Methylomonas sp. 11b: one gene and its partner. The protein of the gene in region 2 binds, or shares a complex with, the protein of the main gene of each other region. Links are inferred from orthologs where the notes say so. Each region holds a gene or a part of one and is shown on either strand. Other genes may lie near its edges.

Region 1 (2,901 bases), 3.3 Mb from region 2 along the record:
TTTTTACTGGATGCCACGCGAGAAGTGCCGCGCCGTTTGCAGCATCCGAAAAAGAAAACCATAGGCGTCAGGATTACCGATCATCCGGTTGCCCAGGCCTTGGTCGAGCAGCTTGGCGAACCGTTGTTGACATCCACCTTGATGATGCCCGGCGATAGCGAGCCTTTGGCCGATCCCTACGAAATCAGAAAAAGGCTGGAAAAAGACTTGGCCCTGGTAATAGATGTCGGGGTGATCGAATATCAACCCACTACCGTCATCGCTTGCGGCGACAAGTCGATTGAAATTGTTCGGCAAGGTATCGGTATTGCGCCGATGTTGGAGTGAAAAACAAATGATGGACGAATTAACCCTGATACAAAGGATCGTAGTTTGGATTTTACCGGTGATTTTTGCGATTACCGGTCATGAAGTGGCGCACGGTTGGGTGGCGAAGAAGTTGGGCGATAACACCGCCGCCGACCAAGGCCGTTTAACGCTGAATCCTCTCAAACATATCGACGTGCTAGGCACGCTGGTTATTCCCGGTTTATTGTTGCTGACCTTTACCGGTTTTGTGTTCGGTTGGGCCAAGCCGGTACCGGTCGATCCTCGCGCGTTTAAAAAGCCGCGCCAAGCCATGGCGATCGTGGCGGTAGCCGGTCCTTTATCCAATTTGTTGATGGCGGCGGCCTGGGCTTTGCTGGCTAGAATCGGCGTGATGCTGGAAATCGAATATATCTCCTTCCCGTTGATCTACAGCGGTGTTGCGGGGATCAGCATCAATTTGGTTTTGGCTTTGATCAATCTTTTGCCTATTCCGCCGTTGGATGGCAGTCGGATTTTATCCGGATTGCTGCCGGATTATTGGGCTTGGCAGTACAATCGATTGGAACGGTTTGGTTTTATTTTTTTGTTGATATTACTTGCTACCGACGTGTTGCAATATTTGCTGGCTTATCCAATGTACTACGCCCAACAATTATTTTTTAGTTTGGCGGGCATGTAGTTTTGAACGAAGTAGCATTACCGGTTGAAGCCGCGCTGCCGCCGCTGGCGCTGGTTCAAGGCCAGCCCTATCAGGATTTACCGGACGATCTCTACATTCCGCCGGATGCGCTGGAAGTCTTTCTGGACGCGTTCGAAGGACCGCTGGATTTGCTGTTGTATTTGATTCGCCGCCAAAATCTGGATATTCTCGACATCCCCATCGCCCAGATTACCAAGCAATATATTGCCTACATCGACATGATGGAAAATATGCGTCTGGAACTGGCCGCCGAATATCTGGTGATGGCCGCGCTGCTGGCGGAGATCAAATCGCGGATGCTGCTGCCCAGACAGCCGGAAAGCGAGGAAGAAGAGGAAGACCCCAGAGCGTTTTTGATCCGTAAATTACAGGAATACGAAGCGATCAAAAAAGTCGCCGAAGAGATGGATCTGTTGCCCAGAAACGAGCGCGATACCTTTGAATTCGGTGTCGATACCTCGACCGTGGATGTTAAGCAAATTCTGCCGGATGTGCAGCTCAAGGAACTGCTGCTGGCCTTCCAGGATATATTGAAGCGTGCCGAGAGGCTTAGTCACCACCAAATAACCAAAGAACCCCTATCAGTCCGTGAACGAATGGCAGCCATTTTGGAAAAACTTAACGGAGCAAATCAGCTCCCTTTCGCAGCGTGTTTTACCCGAGGTGAAGGAAAAAACGGAGTGGTTGTCGCGTTTCTTGCCATCCTTGAACTCTCCAAAGAGCGCATCATCGACATCTTCCAATCCGAACCTTACGCCGGTATCCAGGTCAGAATCCGCCTCGATAGCGGCACCGGAGACTAATCCGTCGTTAGCCGATACCGTCGTCGATGATGTTATTCCTGCAAATAAACCCAGAGTGCCTCGCAAACCGCGGGTCAAGCCAGAGCCGATCACAGTCTTTGTGCCGGTCAAACGGCGCGCTGTGCGTTTTCCTGCTATCTGGTCCAGCGAGATGCGAATTGCGGTTGTTCAAGCCCACGAACCAACCGAACCCGTGGTTTTGCCCAAGTCTCGTCGGCATACGGTGCGCTTGCTGCCGGCTTGGCAGAGTAGTTGGCAGCTGCCGGAGGCTACCGACGTTAGCGAGGCTAGGCGCGCAACCCGCTTGCCGCAGCGCTGGTCTGAGATTATTCGCGCCAGCACTGTCGAACCCATCCTGGTTGAACGCCACCGATTACAGCCCGACATAATTAAAGAGTGCGACATGAACACCAAGCGCATTGTGGAAGCCATTTTGTTTGCCGCCAACCGGCCAATGACGATTAGACAGATCCAGGAAACCTTTCCGGAACTGGAGCAACCCGATACCTTGTCGGTGCAAATGGCCTTGGATGACATTGCTCGCGACTATGCGGATCGGCCGATTGGACTGCGGCAATTGGCCAGCGGTTACCGGTTTCAGGTGCGCGAGGGTCTGTCGCCTTATGTCACCCGCTTGTTCGAGGAAAAGCCTGCGCGGTATTCGCGCGCGCTGCTGGAAACTTTGGCGATCATCGCTTACCGCCAGCCGGTGACGCGCGGCGAAATCGAGGATATTCGTGGTGTCAGCGTCAGCAGTTCCATCATTCAAACCCTGTTGGAGCGCGAGTGGATTCGTGTCATCGCCCATAAGGAAGTACCGGGCCGGCCGGCCTTGTTCGGCACCACCAAACAATTTTTGGATTATTTCAATTTAACTACATTGAGCGAATTACCGACGCTGGAAGAAATCGTCAATTTCGATTTCGGCAATTCGCTTCAACCGCAACCTGAGCAGGACCACAGTGAAAGACCGCAAACCGCCGAGATCGAACAACCCGTCAGCCCCGCAGGACAAACGGACCCAGAAAACGCAGTCTCGGAAACCGAGTTCGACGCCCAAACCGAAGCCGGCCTCGGCGCCGAAAACCT
Region 2 (8,457 bases):
CGCCAACTTCGATAACCTTGGTGTTCAGAACCGGTAAGCGCACCCCGTAACTGAACTTATTCACTAAAATAAAATCACCTACCAGCAATGTCGGCATCATCGATCCCGACGGAATCCGGAACGGTTCGAACAGAAACGAGCGCAGCAACAATACGATCAATACCACCGGGAAAAACGAACGGGCATATTCGACCAATAGCGGCTCGTTCTCAGTAGGATAAGGCAGATTGGCCCGCTTTAGATATAAGCTATACCCACCCCAGACAACGCCGGTGACAAAACTGGCTACCACCAGAAAAAATGAAAAATCGTAATCCATAATTGATCGTTATTACTCTTTGTTGACCTGCAACACCGCCAGGAAGGCTTCCTGTGGAATCTCGATACTACCCACCTGCTTCATCCGTTTTTTACCGGCTTTCTGTTTTTCCAGCAGTTTTTTCTTACGGGTAATGTCGCCACCATAACATTTGGCTGTGACATTTTTGCGCATGGCTTTTACCGTAGAGCGTGCAATGACTTTTGCGCCGATAGCCGCCTGAATCGCCACTTCGTACATCTGCCGCGGAATCAGATCTTTCATCTTTTCGACCAAATCGCGGCCGCGATTCTGGCTCAAGTCGCGATGAACGATAATAGACAAGGCGTCGACTTTGTCACCGTTGATCAAGACGTCCAGCTTAACGAGCGGGGCAGGCTCGAAGCGCAAAAATTCGTAATCGAAAGACGCATAACCACGACTGACCGACTTCAAACGATCAAAGAAGTCCAGCACCACTTCGCTCATCGGTAACTCGTAGCTCAGCGACACCTGGCTACCGGCATACTGCATGTTTTTCTGAATGCCGCGTTTTTCGATACACAGATTGATCACGTTGCCCAAGTAGGCTTGCGGCACCAGAATATTCGCCAGAATGATAGGCTCGCGAATCTCGACGATGGTGCCAACGTCAGGCAGTTTAGCCGGGTTGTCGACCATCACTATTTCGCCGCCATGAGTTTCTACTTCGTAAACCACGGTAGGCGCGGTGGTAATTAGGTCGATGTTGTATTCGCGCTCCAGTCGCTCCTGGACGATTTCCATATGCAGCATGCCCAGGAAGCCGCAACGAAATCCAAAGCCCAAGGCTTGCGAAGTTTCCGGCTCGTAATTCAATGCCGAATCGTTCAAGCGCAATTTGTCCAATGCTTCGCGCATCGCACCAAAGTCGTCGGAACTGACCGGATACAAACCGGCGAACACTCGGGGCTGAACTTTCTCGAAGCCGGGCAAGGCTTCAGTTGCAGGATTATCTGTCGCGGTGATGGTATCCCCTACCGGTGCACCGAAAATATCCTTGATGCCAGCGACGATGAAGCCCACTTCACCGGTGTGTAACTGTTGCTTCTCCAACTGCTTTGGCGTGTAGACCCCCAGTTTCTCAACCAAAAACGACTTACCGGTGGTCATCACGGTGATCTTTTGTTTTTTACGCAGATTGCCGTTGACGATACGCACCAGCGAAACCACGCCCAGATAATTATCGAACCAGGAGTCGATGATCAAAGCCTGTAACGGCGCATTTTCGTCACCGGCAGGTGGTGGAATTTTTTGGATCAATTGGTCCAGCACCGCTTCGACGCCGATGCCGGTCTTGGCACTGATTTTCAAGGCTTCGTCGGCCGGAATGCCGATGACATTCTCGATCTCTTCCATCACCCGCTCCGGCTCGGCGGAGGGCAAATCGATCTTGTTCAGCACCGGCACCACTTCCAAACCTTGTTCGATGGCGGTATAGCAGTTGGCCACACTTTGCGCTTCCACACCTTGCGCGGCATCGACCACCAGTAAGGCGCCTTCACAGGCGGCCAAGGAACGCGAGACTTCGTAGGAAAAATCCACGTGTCCTGGTGTGTCAATAAAATTCAGTTGATAGGTGACGCCATCGCTGGCTTTGTAATCCAGGGTGACGCTTTGCGCCTTGATAGTGATGCCGCGTTCCCTCTCCAGATCCATGGAATCGAGTACTTGCGCCTCCATCTCCCGGTCGCTTAATCCGCCACAAATTTGAATGAATCGGTCTGCCAATGTCGATTTCCCGTGATCGATATGGGCAATGATGGAGAAATTTCTGATATTTTTTTGATCCACTTAGCTTCTAGTTAATTCGTTAGGTTTACAGAATAAATGCGGCGGCTGCCCTGCCCCCGCGAGGTACTGCTTTAGGCGGCCTTGGCCAATATTTGTCTAAACTGCGCGACGGTTTCCGCAGTCAGCGGCTGCCGCTGATTGTCCCAGACCACGCCGTCCAGTTCGTCGGCCAGAGTATCGATGGTTTCCATGAAGTCATCGAATACCGCCAACGGCGCATCAACCTCACGTGGCTGCATGAAAAACACGATGCCGGGGCAATAAAAGTCTTGCAGCCCGGTATCGGGAAAAGTACCGGGATCGACCATGCTGGCGACAGCAAAATCGACCATGCGATTGGCATCCACGCGTTCGAACACCCGCACACTACCATAGCGTAAGCCCACACGTTCGAAAGCCTCGAACAGATCTTCGCCGTTAAAGCCCTGATCGGCGCGCGCCACGATGCTGAACTCGATCAAGGCCGGCAATTCCAAACGCCGAGAATTAGCCAAGGTAGCGGCTTGTTTCTTATCGACATCTTTACGCGAAACATCGGCCGAGGGTTTTGGGCTGGGCTTGATGGCTTGATCGTCTAACAGAGCATCTCCATCAACCAACTCGCTGCCCAACGCAAATACATCCATCTCATCGTCGTCTTCCTCAACCGAAAACTCGTCAACCACTCGGTCGTCGTAAGAGTCCTCGTCATAATAATCGTCGGGCGTGCGTCTTTCTCGCAACGATTTGACGAAATGCCACAACACCATGCCGATCATCACCAGCACGCCGATCAAAATAATCACGACTCTTAATAATTCTTTATCCATTAGCTTTCTGCCATGCTCACTGCTTCATCAATATCAACCGCCACCATTCTGGATACTCCAGGCTCCTTCATGGTAACACCTGCCAGATGTTTTGCAATTTCCATTGTGACTTTGTTGTGCGAAATATACAAAAACTGTACGGTTGCCGACATGTCTTCCACCATTTGTGAAAAACGCACCACGTTAGCATCGTCGAGCGGTGCGTCCACTTCATCAAGCAAACAGAACGGCGCCGGATTCAGTTCAAAAATGGAGAACACCAAGGCTACCGCCGTCAAGGCCTTTTCACCGCCTGACAATAGATGAATCGAGCTGTTGCGCTTGCCGGGCGGCCGGGCAATGATATTGACGCCGGCTTCCAGCAAATCGTCCTCGGTCAATTCCAGATAAGCCTGACCGCCGCCGAATAAACGCGGAAACTTCTCTTTCAAACCGTTATTGATCTTGTCGAATGTCTCTTTGAAGCGCTGGCGACTTTCTTTGTCGATCTTGCTGATCGCCTGATCCAGGGTATTCAACGCATCGACCAAATCATCATGCTGTTCATTTAAAAACTTCATCCGTTCGGACTGGGTTTTGAATTCCTCGATCGCCGTCAGATTGATGGACCCCAGCTTTTCTATCTGATCGGTCAAATCATCGACCGCATTTTTCCACTTAGCTTCCGTTGCGCCTTCGGACAGATTGGTTAGTATCGCCTCCGGATCGGCATCGACTTCTGTTAGTTGCTCCGCAATCGTTTGCTGCCGCACCCGGCTGTCCTGTTGCTCGAAACGCACCTGATCCAAGGCTTCTTTTTGTTTTTCCAAGGACCGTTGGGTTTGCGAGTATTGCTCAGCCAATTGACTGACTGTCTGTTCGCTGGCGTGTTGCGCCTGGCGTTCGGACTGAAGGTTATCCTCGAATTCGGCTTTTCTCTCCAACAACTCTTCCAGCTGCAATTTCTCGTCGTCGAGCGGTGCCAAAGCATAGTGCAATTTGTTTTCCAACTCGGCGATGCGGTCGGCCGATTGTTGATGTTGCAATTGCAGACGCTCGATCTGTTTGGCGGTCAGCACTTCCGAGGATTTCAGCGATTCGATTTGCGCATGCAGCCTATGCAAATGTCGGCGCGCCTCATCGACCGAGGCATCGGTGTTTTGCTGTTGCGCTTGAATTTGTTGATTCAGTTGCTCCAATTCGGTTTTCTTGTCGCCCAGGTCGCCCAAAGCTTGCTCGGCATCCTGCTTGATCATCTCCGCTTCGGAGATGCTTTCGGCGTTTTCCGCCAGATGTTGGCTGATTTCCTCTATCTCGTGATCGAGTTGCTCCAGGCGGCGCTTTTGCTGCTCAAAGCGGGCTGACTGCGCGCTGTACTCGGCGCTTTTCGCGGAAAACTCGGCGCTCAGCAGCTTTTCCTTTTGTTGGTACTGCTCACGATTGCTTTCGGCGGCCTTTAACTCCTGTTCAGCGTTCGCCAATTGTTCTTCATCCTCGGCAATCGTCATTTGCAGTTCGCTTTGCCGCTGCTTAAGTTCCCGCAATTCTTTTTCGCGATGCAATACACCGGCCTTGCTGTCGCTGCCCCGGCTGATTTTGATCCAATCCCTACCCAGCCAGGTGCCGTCGGCCAACACCACCGACTCGTGCGCCTGTAAATTCATTTGCCGGGCCTGTTGCATGGTCTCGGCGCAGTAGATGCCGCTTAATAGACTGGATAAATCCCAGCGACTGCGCAACTTACTCGCCAAAGCCACCGAATCAGCACTAGCACCGCTTGAACTGGCATGCGTTTCAAACACCACCAAGGACTGTTTGGTCAAATCCTGCAACTCGCCCAATATCGAATCGGCGCTATCTACACAGATCGCTTCCAGGTAACTGCCCAATACCGTTTCCACGGCGGTTTCCCAGCCTTCTTCCACATCCAGAAATTCAGCTAAGCGCGGCTGTTGCTCCAAGCCTACCTGCTCCAGCCAGACGCCCAACTCTTTTTTATCCTTACCCATCGCGTGCTGCTGCAACAATTCCAAGGAACTGATCTTGCCGTTAACCTTCTGCAATTCCGCTCGGCTGGCGTGCAGGCTGTCGTGAAGTTGTTTGATGGCCGGCCGTAGTTCGGCGATGCGTTGCAGCACGACTTCCAGTTGCTGCTGCAACGCATCACGTTCGGCTTCAATCAATTCGATACTGCTATCCAGCGTTTCCAATGCCAGTTGCAACCGGGTGTCGGCCAGGCCGCCACGTTCGCCGTTTAATTTGTCCAAGCGCGTCTGCAACTGCCGGTTTTGATTTTCCAGCTGTACCAGCTTGGTCCGCTGCACTTCCGCTTGTTCGCGGTAACCGGCGTTTTCCGCCAAAAACGCTTCCCACTGCTGCTGCCATTGCTGCTTTTGCAAATGCGCGTCTTGTTGAATGCCCAGCAAGTCTTCCTCGCGTTCGCGGGCCACAATCATGGTTTCTTCGGCTTCCAGCAAGGTCTGGCGAATTTCCTCCAGCTGCTGCCTATCCTGCTCGCATTCGGATTGCGCTTGCTCCGCCTGCAATTTCAAACGATTGATCTCAACCAGGGTTTCTTCGTGGCTTTTTTGATTGTGCTTGATGGTCTGTTCCAGCCGACTGACTTCGGCGACCACCGCATAGTATTCGGCCTGAGTGCTGTCCAGATGTTGTTGCTGAGCTTTCTGTTCGCCGCGTTTCAGCTCCATGGCTTTTTCGGTATCGCGCAGCAACACGAACAGCCGATTGTGCTCGGCGGCGATACTTTGCAGTTTTTCTTCCAGCTTCTGCGCGGAACGCTGAAAATTTTGCCAGCGCATCGCCAGCAGCTCTTGTTTGTATTGGCGTTCCTGCTTTTTCAGCTCGGTGTATTTCTCGGCCTTTTCCGCCTGCTTGGCCAAATTCTTGATTTGCTTTTCGACCTCGTCACGCAAATCGTTCAGCCGCTCCAGATTCTCGCGGGTATGGCGCATGCGGGTTTCGGTTTCCGACCGTCTTTCCTTATATTTGGAAACGCCCGCCGCTTCCTCGATATGCACCCGCAGATCTTCGGGCTTGGCTTCCACCATCCGCGAAATCGTGCCCTGCTCGATAATCGCGTAGCTGCGCGAACCTAGACCGGTACCCAAAAACAGATCGGTGATGTCTTTACGTCGGCATTTGGAACCGTTCAACATGAACAGCGACTGGCCGTCGCGGCTGACCTGGCGCTTGATGGAAATCGTGGCGTATTGTGAATACTCCCCACCCGCCTTACCTTCGCTGTTGTCGAATACCAGTTCCACCGAGGCCATGCTGACCGGCTTGCGCCCCGACGAACCGTTGAAAATCACGTCGGCCATATTGCCGCCACGCAAATGCTTGGCCGAGCTTTCGCCCATCACCCAACGCACCGCGTCGATGATATTGGATTTGCCGCAACCGTTAGGACCAACAATCGCAGTCAGATTGCCGTTGATCGGTATCGTGGTGGGATCGACAAAGGATTTAAAACCCGAAAGTTTGATTTTTTCCAGCTTCATGCCTGGTTAGAGACGCTCAAGGACGTTTACAAAGCCGGCTATTATCTTCGAAATGCCATTTCGATTCGAATGGAATTTAAATCCGCTTAACACTACGCCTTAAACTGAACGAAGCATTTGGTCTCGAAAATCAATGTGTAAAAACATTGCTGTTGTCGCTTGACCAACCACAGCTGTGCGCCTGGCAGCAAACGCTAGCAGCCTTTAACAAAGTCGATCTCAAATTTTGCACATGTAGCGGCTTTGCTTGCAAACATTGCCTCTTTACGCTTTTTTTACACGGCTAAAAATACAATCCGTAGATCGTCCAAAGTCGCCGGAAACCAAGCAATTTTGAGGCATCTTCATTTATCTCGTTAACCGGAGAACGCATGCTGCGGGTTGTCTATCTATTTGGATTAGTGTCGCTGATATTTCCCGGCCCCGGATTTGCCGAGTCTGCGACGCCGCCGCAGTCGTTTCATCTTGATCTTACTCAGCATTGGGTTGGCTACTTTTCGCTGGTCGTGATGATCATCGCGTATATCTCAGCGATGCTCGAAGATGTGACCAATCTCCGCAAATCCAAACCAATGCTGCTGGCAGCGGCATTGATCTGGTTTGTCATCGTCCTGGCGTATCAACAACACGGCGACAGTTTACCGGCAACTACCGCTTTTAAGGCGAACTTGCAGACTTACATCGAATTGCTGCTATTCATCATGGTATCGATGACTTATCTGAACGCCATGGAGGATATGGGCATTTTCGATGCGCTGAAGATTTGGCTGGTCAGTAAAGACCTCAGCTATCGACGACTATTTTGGATAACGGGATTTTTAGTTTTTCTAATTTCCTGTATCGTCAACGGCTTAACCGCCGGCTTGTTGATGGGCGCTGTCGTGGTAGCCGTTGGCAAAAACAGTCCGCGTTTTGTCTCACTGGGCTGTTTGAACATCGTGATTGCCACCAATGCCGGCGGCACATTTAGCCCGTTGGGCGGCATATCGACGCTGTTTGTTTGGCAACATGGCATGCTGGGTTTTACCGAGTTTTTTAAATTGTTCGTACCTTGTCTCGTCAACTTTTTGGTACCAGCCGCAGCTATGCATTTTGCACTACCCAAAGACAAACCCATTATCGAACCCCAGCAAATTTTGTTACCACGCGGGGCCAAACGCATCATATTCCTGTTCGGCGTCACCATCAGCTTGGCGGTTGGTTTTGATATGGCGTTGGGATTACCGGCGGCAGCCGGCATGATGGCAGGTCTATCCTTGTTACAATTCTTTTATTTCTATTTGCAAAAATCCGATAAGCCAAGTAATCCGCAACAGTCGGAGTTTTCGCTATTTTTCGGCGGTGGCGATTTGCATTCGCTGTCTATTGAAGCCAAGCGCCTGGATGTTTTCGATAAAGTGGGCCGACTGGAATGGGATACTTTACTGTTCTTCTACGGCGCGATGATGGGCATCGGTGGCCTAGGCTTCATAGGCTATCTTGATGCGATTTCACAGGTGCTATACGGGCAATTCAGCCCGACTCTGGCGAATGTGATGATCGGTTTATCGTCAGCATTCGTCGATAACGGCACTTTGATGTTCGCCGTGTTAACCATGCATCCCGATATTCCGCAAGGACAATGGCTGTTGCTGACCTTGACGTTGGGCGTTGGCGGCAGCCTGCTGGCAATTGGCTCCGCGCCAGGCATCGGTTTAATGGGCCAAGCCAAAGGACAATATACGTTCGGCAGCCATATGAAATGGTGTCCGGTAATCCTGTTGGCATACTTTGCCAGTATCGGCACTCATATGCTGGTCAATGCAGGGTCTTTCTGACCAGCAGAAGCCTTAAACGGATTGATGAAATTATCTGGCGTTTTCGGCTCCAGCCCGAACTTAGCGAGAAACGAGCGTTTCATCGGCCATGCCTGGGGTTTAGCCGCGCCCTTCATTTGCACGCTGATCGATTGGCCTTTGCGCGACCTATTGGGACCGGCCAGCATCCTGATGACTTACTTGCTGGGCGTATTTCTGGT

What was found.
Region 1: the proteins of smc (region 2) and METH11B_RS0105805 are in contact, whole or in part, in a crystal structure (PDB 3ZGX), measured with the Bacillus subtilis proteins. The link is inferred for Methylomonas sp. 11b from one-to-one orthologs.

Annotation. Positions count from the first base shown.
Region 1 is NZ_KI911557.1:1,257,315-1,260,215, reverse strand. It holds METH11B_RS0105805 (segregation and condensation protein A), read left to right. Parts: upstream 1-990; coding sequence 991-1,812; downstream 1,813-2,901. Other genes in the region: scpB (SMC-Scp complex subunit ScpB), read left to right, coding at 1,868-2,901; METH11B_RS0105810 (site-2 protease family protein), read left to right, coding at 335-988; METH11B_RS0105815 (L-threonylcarbamoyladenylate synthase), read left to right, coding at 1-327. UniProt on the Bacillus subtilis protein: Participates in chromosomal partition during cell division. May act via the formation of a condensin-like complex containing Smc and ScpB that pull DNA away from mid-cell into both cell halves.
Region 2 is NZ_KI911557.1:4,584,616-4,593,072, reverse strand. What follows is about bases 2,740-6,787. They hold smc (chromosome segregation protein SMC), read right to left. Parts: upstream 6,441-6,787; coding sequence 2,940-6,440; downstream 2,740-2,939. Other genes in these bases: METH11B_RS0122100 (cell division protein ZipA C-terminal FtsZ-binding domain-containing protein), read right to left, coding at 2,740-2,940. Also shown: lepB (signal peptidase I), read right to left, coding at 1-319; lepA (translation elongation factor 4), read right to left, coding at 332-2,131; more of METH11B_RS0122100, read right to left, coding at 2,203-2,739; sodium:proton antiporter NhaD, read left to right, coding at 6,812-8,257; METH11B_RS0122085 (DUF4118 domain-containing protein), read left to right, coding at 8,282-8,457. UniProt on the Bacillus subtilis protein: Required for chromosome condensation and partitioning.